Regions from separate parts of the Pseudomonas sp. VEM90 genome, predicted to be linked through region 2. Evidence: riboswitches for the same ligand, from Rfam matches in the RefSeq annotation. Region 2 holds a riboswitch; each other region holds the start of a gene.

What was found. A riboswitch is a leader RNA that binds a small molecule or an ion and turns the genes downstream of it on or off. The one in region 2 is predicted to bind cobalamin.
Region 1: linked by a shared signal. The riboswitch ahead of ACYCCG_RS23815 (TonB-dependent receptor) and the one ahead of cobW (cobalamin biosynthesis protein CobW) in region 2 are both predicted to bind cobalamin.
Region 3: linked by a shared signal. The riboswitch ahead of ACYCCG_RS23805 (ABC transporter substrate-binding protein) and the one ahead of cobW (cobalamin biosynthesis protein CobW) in region 2 are both predicted to bind cobalamin.
Region 4: linked by a shared signal. The riboswitch ahead of cobO (cob(I)yrinic acid a,c-diamide adenosyltransferase) and the one ahead of cobW (cobalamin biosynthesis protein CobW) in region 2 are both predicted to bind cobalamin.

What each region holds. Positions count from the first base shown of each region.
Region 1 covers NZ_JBTRAR010000031.1:56,151-60,327, forward strand. Annotated here, with positions in the region: gene ACYCCG_RS23815 (TonB-dependent receptor) at 1-2,111, opposite strand, end outside; cobalamin riboswitch at 2,221-2,428, opposite strand; gene ACYCCG_RS23820 (GNAT family N-acetyltransferase) at 2,585-3,154, opposite strand; gene ACYCCG_RS23825 (carboxymuconolactone decarboxylase family protein) at 3,233-3,577, opposite strand; gene lpxO (lipid A hydroxylase LpxO) at 3,697-4,177, opposite strand, start outside.
Region 2 covers NZ_JBTRAR010000025.1:34,736-38,912, forward strand. Annotated here, with positions in the region: gene ACYCCG_RS21335 (ATP-binding cassette domain-containing protein) at 1-751, opposite strand, end outside; gene ACYCCG_RS21340 (hypothetical protein) at 922-1,284, opposite strand; gene ACYCCG_RS21345 (glyoxalase superfamily protein) at 1,281-1,658, opposite strand; cobalamin riboswitch at 1,759-1,974, shown strand; gene cobW (cobalamin biosynthesis protein CobW) at 2,075-3,142, shown strand; gene cobN (cobaltochelatase subunit CobN) at 3,146-4,177, shown strand, end outside.
Region 3 covers NZ_JBTRAR010000031.1:51,706-55,882, reverse strand. Annotated here, with positions in the region: gene ACYCCG_RS23810 (DUF1624 domain-containing protein) at 1-1,024, shown strand, start outside; cobalamin riboswitch at 1,053-1,250, shown strand; gene ACYCCG_RS23805 (ABC transporter substrate-binding protein) at 1,362-2,372, shown strand; gene ACYCCG_RS23800 (FecCD family ABC transporter permease) at 2,372-3,388, shown strand; gene ACYCCG_RS23795 (ABC transporter ATP-binding protein) at 3,385-4,173, shown strand.
Region 4 covers NZ_JBTRAR010000003.1:42,065-46,241, reverse strand. Annotated here, with positions in the region: gene ACYCCG_RS04335 (C40 family peptidase) at 1-320, shown strand, start outside; gene ACYCCG_RS04330 (PQQ-dependent sugar dehydrogenase) at 376-1,683, opposite strand; cobalamin riboswitch at 1,953-2,173, shown strand; gene cobO (cob(I)yrinic acid a,c-diamide adenosyltransferase) at 2,294-2,905, shown strand; gene ACYCCG_RS04320 (cobyrinate a,c-diamide synthase) at 2,902-4,177, shown strand, end outside.

The DNA.
Region 1 (4,177 bases), on a different contig from region 2:
ACCGTCGCGAAGTACGACCGCGGCATCCCCATCAACCACTGCTGCCCGCTGAACGCCGACTGCACATACTCGCGATCGAACAGGTTGTTCAACTGCAACCCCAACTTCACATCCGGCAACACCTGCCAGGCGATGTTGGCATCGACCACGGTGTAGCCGGGGGCGCTTTGGGTATTGGCGGTATCGGCATAACGCTCATCCACATAACGCGCCCCCAAGCCGGCCTCTACCTGCTGGCCGAAGCCTTTGCTCAACCAAAGGTTGGCGGTACGGCGTGGCACGTTGGCTGGCCGGTTGCCTGCGCGGTCCTGTGGCAGGCCGCCGACCATTTCGTCGAAGTCGTCGTACTTGGCGCGTACCAGCGATGCATTGGCCGACACCTGCCACTGATGGGCCAGGGCCAGCTCCAGCGTCGCTTCCAGGCCATCGGAGGTCTGCTGCCCGGCTTGTTGCTTCTCGTGCGTGATCGGGTCGTCGACCAGCAGTTTTTTCTTGACGATGTGGTAGGCGGCAAGCGTCCATTCGCCACGCCCCTCCCAAAAGCGCTGCTTGATGCCGGCCTCGGTCTGCTTCGCCTCGGTCAGGTCATAGTGCATCTGTGCGGGGCTGAGGCTGATGAGGTTGTTGACCCCGTCCTCGCTGGTTGAGTACTGGCCGTACAACGACAGGTCGTCGTTGAGTGCAAACACCAGCCCGACACGCCAGTTGCCACCTTGCAGGCTACGATCGCTGCGGCTGTCGTTGGTCAAGTTATTGCGGTCGATGTGGTTCTGGTCGCGACGCACGCCGGTAACCAACGACAGGCGATCGCTCAATTGCAGGCGGTTTTCGGCAAACAGGGCAAAGGTATGGGTGGTCGAGAGCGTTTGCGGCCGCAACGGCGAGGCGCTATGGAACCCGCCGGGCTGTGGCTGCCACGGGTCGACGTAGTCGCCGCCGACATCGTTGTAGGGTGAATTGCTGTCGACGTTGAAGCGCACCTTGTTGTACTCGGCACCGAGCACGGTCTTGCTGGCCAGGCCGAACAGGGTGTGGTCGAAGGTGAAGGTCTGGCGGTCACCGAACTGTTCCTGGTTGTGCTTGATCTCCAGGTAGCTGCCGCGCAGCAGCTGCTGACGCCCGCTGTCCCAGCTGTAGTCCTCGGCGTTGCGCCAGTGACGGCGGCTTTTGATGTAGTACAGCTGGTTGCTGGCGCTGATCTGGTCGTTCAGCGCCCAGTCGGTTGTCAGCCGGGTCCATTCATCAACGTACTGCTGCACGTCGTTCTGTACGTTGTAGTTCTTTTTGCGCAGGCTGCTGCGGTAGTGGCCGTCGATCAGCGGGGTGCCGTAGTAGTTGGCAGGTTGTGCATCGCCGCGATCATGGGCCAGCGTGAAGCTGAGGTCGTCACTGGCATCGAAACGCAGTGCGGCACTCAGGGCCAGGCTACGTGAAGCGGTGCGGTCGACCCAGCCATTGCCGGCCTGCTGGTTCAGCGTCAGGCGGTAGCTCAGGCGCTCGCTGAGGCTACCGCCGCTGTCCAGGCCGAGCTGCTGGCGGTCCCACGAGCCGTAACCCAGGCGCAGGTGGTTGCGCACTTCGCCGGCAAAAGGTTTTTTCGGGATCACGTTGATCACCGCGCCGGTGGCGCCTTCGCCATGCAGTACCGAGGCGGGACCGCGAATCACCTCGATGCGTTCGACCATCCACGGGTCGACCGGGAAGGTCTGGGTGCCGGCACCGGTGTACAGGCGCGCGCCGTCGAACAGGGTCATCACCGAGCTGTGGCCGGCAAAGCCGCGGGCAGACAGGCCTGTACCGCCGTCCCCCGGTGAGCCGACGAAGGTAATGCCCGGCGAGCGGGTCACTGCATCCTGCACCGTGAGGTTGTTGCGCTGCTGAATCTGCCGTTCGCTGATACTGCTGGTGCTGGCCGGTGTTTCCAGGGCGCTGAGGCCAAGGCGCGAGCCGGCCTGGGTCGGCGTGGCCAGGTCGATGGCGCGGCTGTCGAGGGTGTCGGTGATGGCCGTGGAAGGCAGGGCCAGAGGCTGCGGCTCGCGCTCATCAGCCAACGCCGGCAGGGCGACGGCCAGGCAGGCCGCCAAGGGGTGAAGCTTGAACATACGGGACATGTCGTTCCACTGCTGCAGGAATGAATGGATCCCGGTGGAAAACACGCAAAGGCGAACCATGCAGGCAGGCGCGCGCACGGATTCCGGCCTGCGCCCGCCCACCGCGGGTTGCCAAATGAAGCTCCAGGCCGGTCTCCGGGCTTGCGAGGGGCATGAAACCTTCACCTTCCCATGCTTGAGCACAGTGGTATCTCGAAGGATTCGCTCGCTTACCGTTGCGGGGGCAGCACCGGACTTGTCGTGGGCAACACGACGCACCGGTTTCCCGTTTCACCCTGCGCGCGGCGGCGCAGGGCACCTGAAACTGGCGCGCATCTGACCACTGAAATGCTGGGGCGTCAAATGTTGGTGTGCTGTGAATGCTGAGAAAAAACAACAAGTTGTGCGTTTTTGCGGCGCCGAGACCAAATGTGGCTTGAACACCAGGCCCCAGCTTGACGAGCTTGGTGTGAAGGCAGGCTTGCCTGAAATCGCTAGCGTCCGCGGCGGCGCGATACCCGTGCCTCGATGTTCTTGCGCCCGATCAGCAGGGGGGGCTTTTCCACCACCGGCTCATCCGCCAGCCACTTGTACATCACCAGGCAGTCCACCAACCCCAGGCGGGCATGACGATAGGCCTTGGGCAAACGGCCGACTGTTTCAAAGCCCAGTTTGTGCCATAGCGCCACGGCCACTGCGTTGCTGGCTACCACCGAGTTGAACTGCAAAGCCAGAAAGCCTTCCTGGCGCGCCAGCTTTTGCGAGTGCTCGCACATCAAGCGCGCCACGCCCCGGCCGCGCGCCTGTTCGCAGACCATGTAGCCGCAATTGCCCACATGCGCACCAGGCCCGGCAGCATTGGGCTTGAGGTAATACGAACCCAGTAGCTCGCCATCTTCTTCAGCCAGCAGCGTGTGCAAGGGCAGCTCCAGCCACAGCTGGCGGGCCTGTTCGAAGCTCAGGGCCGGGTCGAAAGCGTAGGTTTCACGGGCTTGGACAATGGCCTGGAAGGTGGGCCAGAAACGATCGAAATCGTCCGGCGTCATGGGGCGAATGTGGATCATGCGGGTTCCTGCGCGGGGTGAGCCGCTCAGTCTGGGTGGCGCGGCGTCGTCGCGCAAGGGCGACGACGCCGTTTGTGCTCAACCGTTGGCCTTGCCCACCGCATCCATTGCACGGGCCGAGTACACCAGCGCGGCACCGGCGTTCATGGCCACGGCCACGCCGAGGGCCTCGGCAATTTCCTCGCGGCTGGCACCCGCTTTGACGGCCTGCTGCGAATGCACGGCGATACAGCCGTCGCAGCGGGTGGTCACAGCCACAGCCAAGGAGATCAGCTCGCGGGTCTTGGCATCCAGGTGGTTGGTCTTGGCGCCTGCACCGCTGGCGGTCATGTAGCCGGCTACGGTGTCGGGTGAGAGTTGCTTGAGATCGCCGATGCCGGCCATCAACTGCTTACGGTAGGCGTCCCAGTCCATCATGCTCATCGTCTTCACCTTGGGGTGGTTGCGAGTGGAGCTTTCAGGCTAGTCGAAGCGTGGCACGTGCGAGGCGGTACTTTGGTGGGTAAACGCAGGCCAGTCGTACAGTGGCCTGCGTTGAGCCTTCAGATGTAGATGAACACCAGCACCAACGCCGCGACCACTGCCCATTTTTCCAGGTAGTAGCGCATGCGGTTGCGCTTTTTCAGCGCCTTGCCACGCTCGCGGATCTTGTAGATGCGGGTGAACAGGCGGTTGATACCGCCGGTTTTGTCGCTGGCATCGTTGGGCGCAGCGGCAGCGGCCATCACGTTGCGGCTGAACCAGCGGTTGAACGCGGTTGCCCAGCGGTATTTGAGCGGGCGTTCGACGTCGCAGAACAGGATGATGCGGTTGTGCTCGGTGGTGTTGGCCGCATAGTGGATGTAGGTTTCGTCGAAGATCACCGCCTCACCATCGCGCCACGCGTACTTCTCGCCGTCCACATCGATGTAGCAGCCATCGTCATTCGGGGTGTCCAGGCCCAGGTGGTAGCGGTACGAGCCGGCATACGGGTCACGGTGGCGCACCAGCTTGGCACCCGGTGGCAGGGTGGCGAACATGGCG
Region 2 (4,177 bases):
GTCGTTGCTGCGCCTGCTTCAGCCGGGCAAGTTGCTGCTGGGCCTGCGCCGTCTGGTTGGTTTTTTGCGCACTATAGAGGCTGTAGTTGCCACCATAGGCCTGCAAGCCCAGGCTGGATAGTTCGACAATGCGTGCCATGTGCGCCAGCAGGCTGCGGTCGTGGCTGATCACCAGCAAGCCACGGTCCCAGGCTTCGATCATGCTCAGCAGCTGGGCACGGGCGTTGCTGTCCAGGTAATTGCTTGGCTCGTCGAGGATCAGGTAATCGGCATCGCTGAGCCACGCGCCAATCAATGCCACGCGCATGGCTTGGCCACCGCTCAGGGTTCGTGCGGGCTGGCGCCAGTCGAGTTGACCCAGGCCATGGCCCTGAAGCTGTAGCTGCAATTGCTCGCGCATATCCCAGCGCTCGCCAACGGTGTCGAAATCCTGGGGCTCGATGCTGCCTTGCTCGATGCGCTCCAGCGCCGCAATCACCGGTCCCACTTGGGCCAGGTCGGCCAGCGTGGCGCTGCGCTCGATGACTTGCTGGTCCAGCAAATGGACAGGTCCGAGGCGCCGACAATGGCCGCTGCTCGGTTCACGCTGGCCGGCAAGAATCTGCCCTAGCAGGCTTTTGCCCACGCCATTGCGCCCGACCAGGCCGGTGCGGCGTTGGTCGAAGGTTTCGTTGAGGTTGCTAAACAGCGGCCTGCCATCAGGCAAGGCCAAGGAGACGCTGTCCAGCGTCAGAATCGACGTGTTCGTCATGCACAACTCCACAAATGCCGCGACATCTCCGGTACGAACCGGAGGCTGAAGACTGGCCGTCGAACAGACGGCGGCATCAATGGCGCATTGGACGAACACCTCGTAATTTAGAGACTGCGTAGCCTAACGGCCCTCTGGGGCCGGGTAAAGCACCGGCTGCCGGTTGGGGCTCAGCGCTGCGTCTGCAAGCGCTTGGCCCAGTCTCCGCCGTGGCCGTGCGCGCAGGCTTCTTCACTGTCGAATCGCACATGCCAGGCCGGATGGTCCAGCTCAATGCCGGCTTGCTCCAGCGCCAGGCCGGTAAGCGCCAGCATGCGCGCCTTCGCATCACCGACCACGGCCGCTGCCTTGTCGGCCTCTTGCTCGAATACCCAGGTGATACGCAGGCTGCTCGGAAAGTCCTCGGGGTCGAGGCGATGGGTAAGCCAACTGAAGCCGACAATTTCTGCCTTGGCGGCTTCGCAGGCATCGGTCAGGCACGCAACCAACCCCCGCTCCAGGCGACTTATCTCGCGTTTGCCCAATGCCTTCATGGGTTGGCCTCGTCATCGATCTGCTGGCAAAAGCGCAGGCGGTTGCCGAACGGGTCCCATACCTGCATCTGCAGGCCCCAATCCAGGCGCTCGGCCTCGGGCCGGGCGAAACCGTACTGTTTACCCTGCAATTCACCCTCCAGCGCGCGCAGGTCGTCGAGGCGGGCGAACACGGTCGAGCCAGGGCAGGCATCGCCATGGTGCTCTGAAAGGTGCAGGATCAGGCCATCACGGTGGATCTGCATGTACAACGGCAAGTCCGGGCTGAAGCGGTGCTCCCAGTCCAGGCTGAAACCCAGGAAGTCGAGGTAGAACTCCTTGGCCTTGTCGATCGAGAATATGCGCAGTACAGGTATGGCGGGGGCGAGGGGCATGGTGCGTCCTTGACCGTGGATAAGGCGCCACTGTAGCGCACTTGCGCCCAGCGTTGTCGACCGGCCCCGCAGCAATGGTTGACCACCCGCCAGCCACTGCGTAGCCTTGCCACTTCGAGGTTCTTCGGCCTGGCCGAAGCTAAGACGGGAACGCGGTACAAGCCGCGGCTGCCCCCGCAACTGTAAGCACCGACAACGGATCGACACAGCCACTGCGCCAGCGCGCGGGAAGGCGTCATCCCGCCAGCCCGCCGTTCGACTGAACGGGGCATGGAACGGTGCAAGCCAGGAGACCTGCCTCGTCACGTTTTCGACTTTCAACCGGGCGGGGTGATCCGGTGGCGAACAAGCCCGGCCGGCCTGGCCTGCGGCTGTCGTCCTGCATGCCCGCGCCACACTGCCAAGGGCAATGCGACATGAAAACACTGGCCAAGCTACCCGTCACCATCGTCACCGGCTTCCTCGGCTCGGGCAAGACCACCTTGCTGCGCCACATGCTCGACAACGCCCAGGGCCGCCGCATTGCGGTCATCGTCAACGAATTTGGTGAACTGGGCATCGATGGCGAAATCCTCAAACAGTGCAGCATCGGTTGCACCGAGGAAGAAGCCAGCGGCCGCGTCTACGAGCTGGCCAACGGCTGCCTGTGCTGCACCGTGCAGGAAGAATTCTTCCCGGTGATGCGCGAGCTGGTGGCCCGCCGTGGCGACCTCGACCACATCCTCATCGAAACCAGCGGCCTGGCCCTGCCCAAGCCATTGGTACAAGCGTTCCAGTGGCCGGAAATCCGCAACGCCTGCACCGTCGATGCGGTCATCACCGTGGTCGACAGCCCGGCCGTGGCCGCTGGCACCTTTGCCGCCTACCCGGACCAGGTCGATGCCCAGCGCAAGCTCGACCCTAACCTGGATCATGAATCGCCCTTGCACGAGCTGTTCGCTGACCAGTTGGCCAGTGCCGACCTGGTGGTGTTGAACAAGGCTGACCTGATCGACGCCGAAGGCCTGGCCAAGGTGCGTGCCGAGGTGGCCGAAGAACTGCCGCCGGCGGTGAAAGTGATCGAGGCCAGCAGCGGCAAGCTGCCACTGGAGGTGCTGCTGGGCGTGGGTGCCGAGTCCGAGGCGCATATCGATGGCCGCCGAACCCACCACGATTCGCACCACGATAGCGACGATCATGACGATCATGACCACGACGCTTTCGATTCCATCTCCATCGACCTGCCGGAAGCCGACGAAAGCCTGCTGCTCGATGCATTGACCCAGTTGGTGGTGGAGTTCGGTATCCTGCGCGCCAAAGGCTTCGCCGCCATCCCGGGCAAGCCGATGCGCCTGCTGGTACAAGGCGTGGGCACCCGTTTCGACAAGCACTTCGACCGCGCCTGGCGCGCCGACGAGCCGCGCATCACCCGCCTGGTGCTGATCGGCCAGGACCTCGATGCTGCCCAGCTGGAGGCGCGCCTGCGCCAGGCGCTGGGCGCCTGACCCATGCACCTGCTGCGGACCCAGCCCGGTGGTTTCGTACCGGATGACAGCATTGCCGACCTCGGCCAGACACCCGCCGAGCTGGTGATTCTCTGCAGCGGCGATTCACACCTGGCATTGCTCGCCGACACCGCCGAGCAATTGCCCGAAGACTTTCCCAGCCTGCGCCTGGCCAACCCGATGCAGGTGCAGAACCATGCCTCGGTCGACCTGTATGTCGACCAGGTGCTGCGCCACGCCAAGGTCATCCTGGTGTCGCTGCACGGTGGCGTTGGTTACTGGCGCTATGGTGTCGAACAACTGGTCGAGCTGGCCGCCCGTGGCGTGCAGCTGATTCTGGTGCCGGGCGATGACCGCCCGGACCCGGAGCTGACCTGCCTGGGCAACGTCCGCGGTGAACAGGCCGAGCGGCTTTGGCATTACCTGCGCCAGGGCGGCAAGGCCAATGCCATCAACCTGTTCAACTGCCTGGCCAGCCAGTGGCTGGGCCGCGACTATGCCTGGGACGAGCCGCAGCCTTTGCCGCGCACCGCGGTATATCACCCCGCCAAGGGCAGCGCGACACTCGAAGACTGGTACCCGCACTGGCACCCCGAGCAGCCAGTGGCGCCGCTGCTGTTCTACCGTTCGCACCTGCAAGCGGCCAATACCGCGTTCATCGACGTATTCTGCCAGCGCCTGCAGGCTGCCGGCCTGAACCCGTTGCCGATCGCCGTGGCCAGCCTCAAGGAAAGCGCCTGCCTGGAACAGGTCGAAGCCTGGCTGGACGAGGTCGGCGCCGAAGTGCTGGTCAATACCACCGGTTTCGCCTTGTCCAGCCCCGAGCGCCCCAACCTGCGCCCGTTCCGCCGCGACATCCCGGTGCTTCAGGCCATCTGTGCGCAGGACAACCAGCCTGGCTGGGAGGCCAGCGAACAGGGCCTGGGCGCACGCGACCTGGCCATGCACATTGCGTTGCCGGAGCTGGATGGGCGCATCATTACGCGCCCGGTCAGTTTCAAGGACATGGCCTGGCGCAGCGAGCGCAGCCAGTCC
Region 3 (4,177 bases), on a different contig from region 2:
GGCCATCGACACCACGGAACCGGTGCTGTTCTTCAGCCGCACCCTCGCCCACCTGTGTGCGCCTGTGTTCGTCCTGCTGACCGGCCTATCGGCCTGGCTGTATGGCGAGAAGCATCAGGGCCGTGGCGACGTCTCGGCTTTCCTGTTCAAACGCGGGCTGTTCCTGGTGTTGCTGGAGTTCACCCTGGTCAACTTCGCCTGGACCTTCCAGTTGCCCCCCAGCGTGATCTACCTGCAAGTGATCTGGGCCATCGGCGTCAGCATGATCGCCCTGTCGCTGCTGGTGTGGCTGCCACGCGCCGCCCTGCTCGCCCTGGGCGCCATCATCGTCGCCGGCCACAACCTGCTCGACGGCGTGCACTTCGGCGTAGAGTCAGCCCTGCATGTGCCGTGGGCAATCCTGCATGATCGTGGCTGGCTGGCGTTTTCCGAGAACCTGCACCTGCGCACGTCGTACCCGGTGCTGCCGTGGATCGGCGTCATCGCCCTGGGCTACGGCCTGGGGCCCTGGTTCGGTCGCGGCAGCGATGCCGGACAACGCCAGCAACACCTGCTGGTGGCCGGTTTGCTCGCGCTGCTTGGCTTTATCCTGCTGCGCATGTTCAACGGTTACGGTGAGGCACCGTGGAGCGGTTACCCAACCTTCACGCAAACCCTGATGAGCTTCTTCAACATCACCAAATACCCACCGTCGCTTCTGTTCCTGACCCTGACCCTGGGCTGCGGCCTGTTGTTGTTGCGCACGTTCGAACGGGCCGGCCAGGCGCGCTGGATCACTGCACTGGCAGTGTTCGGTGCGGCACCGATGTTCTTCTATCTGCTGCACCTGTATGTGCTGAAGCTGCTGTACCTGGCCTGTGTGGCGCTGTTCGGGCTCAACCATGGCGACTACTTCGGTTTCGACGGTATTGCAGCGGTGTGGCTGGGCGCGGTGCTGCTGGCGGTTTCGCTGTACCTGCCAGTGCGCGGGTTCGCCCGTCTGAAGCAGCGTCGCCGCGACATCCGTTGGCTGAAGTACTTCTGAAAAGCGTTTTCACCTGGCGACGCGATGGTCTACCATGCGGGCCGCCGGTTTCCACCATGGAACTAACAGGGAATCCCAGGCCTGCCAATACAGGCCAATCGGAACTGCCCCCGCAACTGTAGGTGCCGAGCCTGCTCCATCGATGCCACTGGGCCTACCGCCCGGGAAGGCGGGAGCCGGGCCGTGACGCACCAGTCAGGAGACCTGCCGGCCTTCATTCACCAACCGGCGGGGTGTCCGGGATTGGCCATCCGTGTTGCCCCAGCCACCCGCTGGGGCTTGGCGATGCCTGTCCGTGCGTTCCTCACCAGAACTGTCCGATAGGAGATCGCCCAGCATGCTGCCCCGTTTCGCCACCCTGCTCGCGGGCCTAGGCCTCACCGGCCTGGCCCAGGCCGCTGCCACCCACTACCCGCTGACGGTCGACAACTGCGGCAAGCCGCAGACTTTTGCCCAGGCACCGCAGCGCGCCGTCACCATCGGCCAGGCCGGAACCGAGCTGCTCTATGCCTTGGGGCTGGGTGACAAGCTGGCGGGCACGTCGCTGTGGTTCAACAACGTATTGCCGGAATACCAGGCGGTGAACGCCAAGGTGCCGCGCCTGGCCGACAACGACCCCAGCTTCGAGGCGGTGGTCGGCAAGCGCCCGCAGCTGGTCGCGGTGCAGTTCGAATGGATGGTCGGTGCCCAGGGCGTGGTCGCCACCCGCGAGCAGTTCGATGAACTGAAGATCCCCACCTACGTGCTGCCATCGGACTGCGAGGGCAAGGACAACCTAGTCGGTGCAGACGGCACCCGCCTGCAAGCGTTCCAGGTAGACAGCATCTACAAGAGCGTCAGCCAACTGGCCGAGATCTTCGACGTTCAGGACCGCGGCGCAGCACTGAACGCCGAGTTGCAAGGGCGCCTCGACAGCGCCAGGGCACAACTGGCCGGCAAGGACCTGTCGGCAACTTCGGCGCTGTTCTGGTTCTCCAGCGCCGACCTGGACATCGACCCCTATGTGGCCGGCCGCCAGGGTGTCGCCGACTTCATGTTGCGCACCCTCGGTGTGCGCAACGTGGTCGAGTCCAGCGAAGAATGGCCAAGCGTTGGCTGGGAAACCCTGGCCAAGGCCAATCCGACCTGGCTGATCATCGCACGCATGGACCGCCGCCGTTTCCCCGCCGACGACTACCAGAAAAAGCTCGAATTCCTGCGCAGTGATCCAGTAACCCGCAACATGGACGCGGTAAAGCACGACCGCATCATTATCCTCGACGCCGACGCCATGCAGGCCGGCATCCGCCTGTTCCGGGGCGTGCAGACGCTCTCCACGGCCTTCGCCAGCGGTAAAGCAGCCCCGTGATGATCCGCCTGTTACCCTGCATCGCGGTTGCCTTGGGCGCCCTGTTGGCCGCCCTGCTGGCCGGCACCGCCATCGGCGAAACCAACCTGTCGCCCAGCGTGGTCGGCCAGGTGCTGGCCAACCACCTGTGGCAAGCTGCCTACCCGGTGGACCCGATCGACGCCGGCATCGTCTGGAACTACCGCCTGACCCGCACCCTGGTCGCAGCCGCTTGTGGCGCCGGGCTGGCCACCTGCGGTGTCATCCTGCAGGCGATGTTGCGCAACCCACTGGCCGAGCCCTACTTGCTGGGGCTGTCTGCCGGTGCCTCGACCGGCGCGGTACTCGTCGGCCTGCTGGGCCTGGGTAGCCTGGCATTAAGCATGTCCGCAGGGGCTTTCATCGGTGCCGTGGCCGCATTCGCCTTGGTACTGGTGCTGGCCCGCGCGGCCGGCCCCAGCAGCAACAATGCCCAAGTGATCCTTGCCGGTATCGCCGGCTCGCAACTGTTCAATGCACTGACCGCCTTCCTGATCACCAAGTCGGCCACCGCCGAGCAGGCGCGCGGTATCCTGTTCTGGCTGCTGGGCAACCTGAGCGGCGTGCGCTGGCCTTCGGTGTGGCTGGCTGTGCCGGTGGCGATTTTCGGCTTGCTGGTGTGCCTGTGGCATCGCCGTGCGCTGGATGCCTTCACCTTCGGCGCCGATTCGGCCGCCTCGCTGGGCATCCCGGTGCGGCGCACCCAGTTGCTGCTGATCAGTTGTGCAGCGCTGGTGACGGCTGTGATGGTGTCCATTGTCGGCGCCATCGGTTTTGTCGGGCTGGTTATACCCCATGCCCTGCGCCTTCTGCTCGGCCCCGGGCACAGCCGTCTGTTGCCCGCCAGCGCACTGGGCGGTGCACTGTTCCTGATTGCGGCAGATATTCTTTCGCGCACACTGATCACCGGCCAGGTGATCCCGGTGGGCGTGGTTACGGCGCTGATCGGTGCCCCGGTATTCGCGCTGATTCTGGTCAGCCGTCGGGGGCGACCATGACAGCCATGACAACTGTTCGCATCCCCCCGCTGGCCTGCCATGGGCTGGGGCTGCAACTGGCCGGCAATACCGTGCTCAGCGATATCGACCTCAGCGTTGTCGCCGGTGAAACCCTGGGCATCGTCGGCCCTAACGGCTCGGGCAAATCCTCGCTACTGAAGTTGCTGGCAGGGCTGCGCAAACCGGCCTGCGGCAGCGTGCAGCTCATGGGTGAGCCACTGGCACAGATGCCCCGCCGCCGTGTTGCCCAAGCGCTGGCGCTGGTCGAGCAACAGGCCGACACCCTCGATGCGATCAGTGTGTTCGACGCGGTTGCCTTGGGCCGCACGCCGTGGCTCTCGGCCCTGGCACCGTTCTCCCGGCAAGACTGCGCCATCGTCGAGCAAGCCCTGGCCGACCTCGACGCCCTGCACCTGCGCACGCGCCTGTGGGGGTCGCTGTCCGGTGGCGAGCGCCAGCGTGTACACATCGCCCGCGCGCTGGCCCAACGGCCGCAGGTGCTGCTGCTGGACGAGCCGACCAACCACCTGGACATCCAGCATCAGCTGAGCCTGCTGCAACAAGTGCAGGCGCTGCCGGTTACCACCTTGGTAGCGCTGCATGACCTCAACCAGGCACTGACCTGCGACCGTGTCGCGGTCATCGACAAGGGCCGCCTGGTCGCCCTTGGCAAACCCTTCGAAGTGCTTACCGCCAAGCGCCTGCTGAGCACCTTCGGCGTCCACGCCCACTACCTCACCGACCCTTTCGACGGCGCGCGCATCCTGCGCTTTCGCGCCCCCTGAACCA
Region 4 (4,177 bases), on a different contig from region 2:
ACTGCAGCGGCCTGATCAAATACGTGTACCGTGATGCTGCAGGCATCAGTCTGCCGCGCTCGACGCGAGAGATGATCGTCATGCGCGCACCGACGGTGGATGCCAGTTCACTGCAGTCCGGTGACCTGGTGTTCTTCGCCACCAATGGTGGCTCGCAGGTCAGCCATGCGGGCATCTATGTAGGGGACGGGCGCTTCGTGCATGCACCGTCCACCGGTGGCACCGTGCGCCTGGACTACCTGTCAAACAGCTACTGGGCCAAGGCCTACCTGCAGGCCAAGCGGGTGATTCCTCAAGGACATCTGGCGCAGAATCCCTGATATCGATACCTGTATCGGCCCCGCTGAGCTCGGGACCGATACAGGCTGCCGAGATTCAGGGGGCTTTGCTCACCCGCCAGATCACATTGCCGACATCGTCGGCCACCAGTATCCCGCCTTGACCGTCCTGGATCACGCCCACCGGCCGACCCATCGCCTTGCCTTCTTTATCGAGAAAGCCCGTTAGCAGGTCTATGGGGCGGCCCGCAGGTTTGCCTGATCCGTCGAAGGGCACGAACAGCACTTTGTAGCCACTGTGTGGTTTGCGGTTCCACGACCCGTGCTGGCCCACCAATGCCCCTTGTTCGAAAGGCGGCGGCAACACGCCGGGTCCGATGAATGCCAGCCCCAAGGATGCAGTATGCGGGCCGACCGCATAGTCCGGCACCAGTGCCTCGGCCACCTTTTGCGGGGCCTGCGGGTGTACTCGTTGGTCTACGTGTTGCCCATAGTAACTGTAGGGCCAGCCATAGAAGCCGCCGTCTTTCACCGAGGTGATATAGTCCGGCACCAGGTCGCTGCCGAGTTCGTCACGCTCGTTGACCGCTGTCCACAACACTTCGCTGTGCGGCTCCCAGGCCAGTCCGTTGGGGTTGCGCAAGCCGGTGGCGAACAGCCGGTGCTTGCCGCTGGCGGGGTCTATCTCCCAGATCGCGGCACGCCCTTGCTCCTTGTCCATGCCGTTTTCCCCCACGTTGCTATTCGAGCCAACCGTCACGTAGAGCTTCCTGCCATCAGGGCTTGCGATCACATTCTTGGTCCAGTGGTGGTTCAGAGGGCCGCCGGGTAGCTCGGTCACCGGGTGGCCTTCATCGTCAATCTGTAGGGCGCCAGATTCATAGTGAAAGCGCAGCAGCCTGTCTGTTTCCGCCACGTACAAGTTCTTGCCCACCAGTGTCATGCCGAAGGGGGAGTTGAGGCCTTTGATGAAAACGCTGCGGACTTCTGCCACGCCATCCTGATCGGCATCGCGCAGCAGGGTGATACGGTTGGCACTGGGTACGGTAGCGCCGGCACGTTTCATCGCCTTGCCCATGACCCAGCCGCGAATGCCCTTGCCATCTTCGGGTTTGGCCGGCGCGTTGGTCTCGGCCACCAGCACATCGCCGTTGGGTAGCAAATAGAGCCAGCGTGGGTGATCGAGGCTTTTGGCGAACGCTGCGACTTGGGTGCCAGATGCTGCGGTCGGCTTCATACCCTTGGGCCAGCCGACTGCGGGGGCGATATTTACGGTGGGGATCAAGGTCGTGACAGGGGCAGGCAGCTTGGGCGTTGGTCCGCTGCCCTCGCGCACGTCCAGCAGCGCCGTCTCGCCGCAGCCTGCCAGGCTGGCTGCGATTAACCAAGGCATGAGGCTTTTCATAGGCGGCGTCCTCCAAAGAAGGCCTGTTGAACTGAGAGGGGGCTGGGGTCGTCGGGTTCCCCTCGGCGCCCCCGTCGATCCAGCAGTCTCTGAGAGGCTTGTTCTTGCTCTTGCCTCGACTTTTGCATCTAAGTGCACGGTAGTTCAGGCAACGCAGATTGCTACTTCGGAAGGCCAGGCGCAGCGCAGGGGCCGGACGTTCAGAGCGGGTCAGGCATACTTTGGCGGCGTCACCCGCTTCGATTGACGCTCCCGGTACAACCCTCTAACCTTCGCGGCGTGTTTCAGGTGCCCTGCCAGCCCCGACTGGGCAGGGTGAAACTGGGAAGCCGGTGGGTGCCAGCATGGCGCGATTCCGGCGCTGCCCCCGCAACGGTGGATGAGTAAAAGGCCGCGCAGGGCCACTGGATGCCAGCATCCGGGAAGGCGCGCAGGCCAGGGCCGAGGCCCACTCACAAGCCCGGAGACCGGCCTGATACTGCCAACGGCATCACGGAGGGTGATGCGCGGTGCACCGTGGCATCCTGCCATGGCCTCTGCGCGCTCTCCGTTTGCCTGCCTATTACCTGTCGCCGCGCATTGCCGTGGTGCCAGCCAGCGGAGAACCCTGATGAGCGAATCCACCGAACGCGACGAACGCCACCTGGCGCGCATGCAGCGCAAGAAGGCGGTCATCGACGAACGCATCGCCAATTCCCCTAACGAATGTGGCCTGCTGCTGGTGCTGACCGGCAACGGCAAGGGCAAGAGCAGTTCGGCCTTCGGCATGCTCGCGCGCGCCTTGGGCCACGGCATGCAATGCGGTGTGGTGCAGTTCATCAAAGGGCGCAACAGCACCGGCGAGGAGCTGTTCTTCCGTCGCTTCCCCGAACAGGTGCGCTACCACGTGATGGGCGAGGGCTTTACCTGGGAAACCCAGGACCGCCAGCGTGACATCGCTGCCGCGCAAGCCGCCTGGGCGGTGTCGCGCCAGTTGCTGCAGGACCCAGGTGTGCAATTCGTGGTGCTGGACGAGCTCAACATCGCGCTCAAGCATGGTTACCTCGACCTGGACCAGGTACTGTCCGACATTCAGGCCCGCCCGCCCATGCAGCATGTGATTGTCACTGGCCGCGCTGCGAAACCCGAGATGATCGAACTGGCTGATACCGTGACCGAAATGGGTATGCTCAAGCATGCCTTCCAGGCTGGTATCCGCGCGCAGAAAGGCGTCGAACTGTGAGTCGATCGCGCCACTGCCCCGCCGTGTTGATCGCGGCACCGGCCTCTGGCCAGGGCAAGACAACCGTCACTGCTGCCCTGGCCCGCCTGCACCGCAACCTCGGGCGCAAGGTGCGGGTGTTCAAGTGCGGGCCCGACTTTCTTGACCCGATGATTCTCGAACGGGCCAGTGGCGCGCCGGTGTATCAGCTGGATCTGTGGATGATCGGTGCGGAGGAAAGCCGTCGTCTGCTGTGGGAAGCAGCCGGCGAAGCTGACCTGATCCTCATCGAAGGGGTGATGGGGCTGTTCGACGGCACCCCTTCGAGCGCCGACCTGGCGCGCCACTTTGGCGTGCCGGTGCTGGCGGTGATCGACGGCACAGCCATGGCCCAGACCTTCGGCGCCCTGGCTCTGGGCTTGGCGCGGTACCAGGCCGACCTGCCGTTCGCCGGCGTGCTGGCCAATCGGGTCGGTAGCCTGCGCCATGCGCAACTGCTGGAAGGCAGCCTGACCGAAGGCTTGCGCTGGTATGGCGGCTTGTCCCGCGAGCGCGGCATCGAGCTGCCTAGCCGCCACCTGGGCCTGGTGCAGGCCAGCGAGCTGAATGACCTGGACACCCGGCTGGACGCTGCTGCCGAAGCGCTGGGCGCCAGTTGCGATGCGGCGTTGCCGCCGCCAGTAAGCTTTGCCGAACCCGAACCGCAAGCCTGCGTTGCCTCACTGGCCGATGTGCGCATTGGCGTGGCGCGGGACGAAGCGTTCGCCTTCACGTATGGCGCTAACCTCGACCTGCTGCGCAACCTTGGTGCCAGGCTGGTGTTCTTCTCGCCGCTGCACGACCGCGAACTGCCGGCAGTAGACAGCCTGTATCTGCCGGGTGGTTATCCAGAGCTGCATCACCATGCGCTGGCCGCCAACGCACCGATGTGCGAAGCGATCCGCGCCCACCACGCGCAGGGCAAGCCATTGCTGGCCGAGTGCGGCGGCATGCTGTACCTGCTCGATGCCTTGACTGACGTGGCCGGTGAACGTGCCGAACTGCTCGGCCTGCTGCCGGGCGAGGCGACCATGCAGAAGCGCCTGGCCGCCCTGGCGCTGCAGGCGGTGGAGCTGCCGGAAGGGACCTTGCGCGGTCACACCTATCACCATTCGCTGACCAGTACTGCGCTGGAGCCGATTGCCCGCGGTCTGAGCCCCAACGGCGGGCGTGGCAACGAGGCGGTTTATCGTCTGGGCCGGCTGACGGCCTCCTACGTGCACTTCTATTTCCCTTCCTGCCCGGATGCGGCGG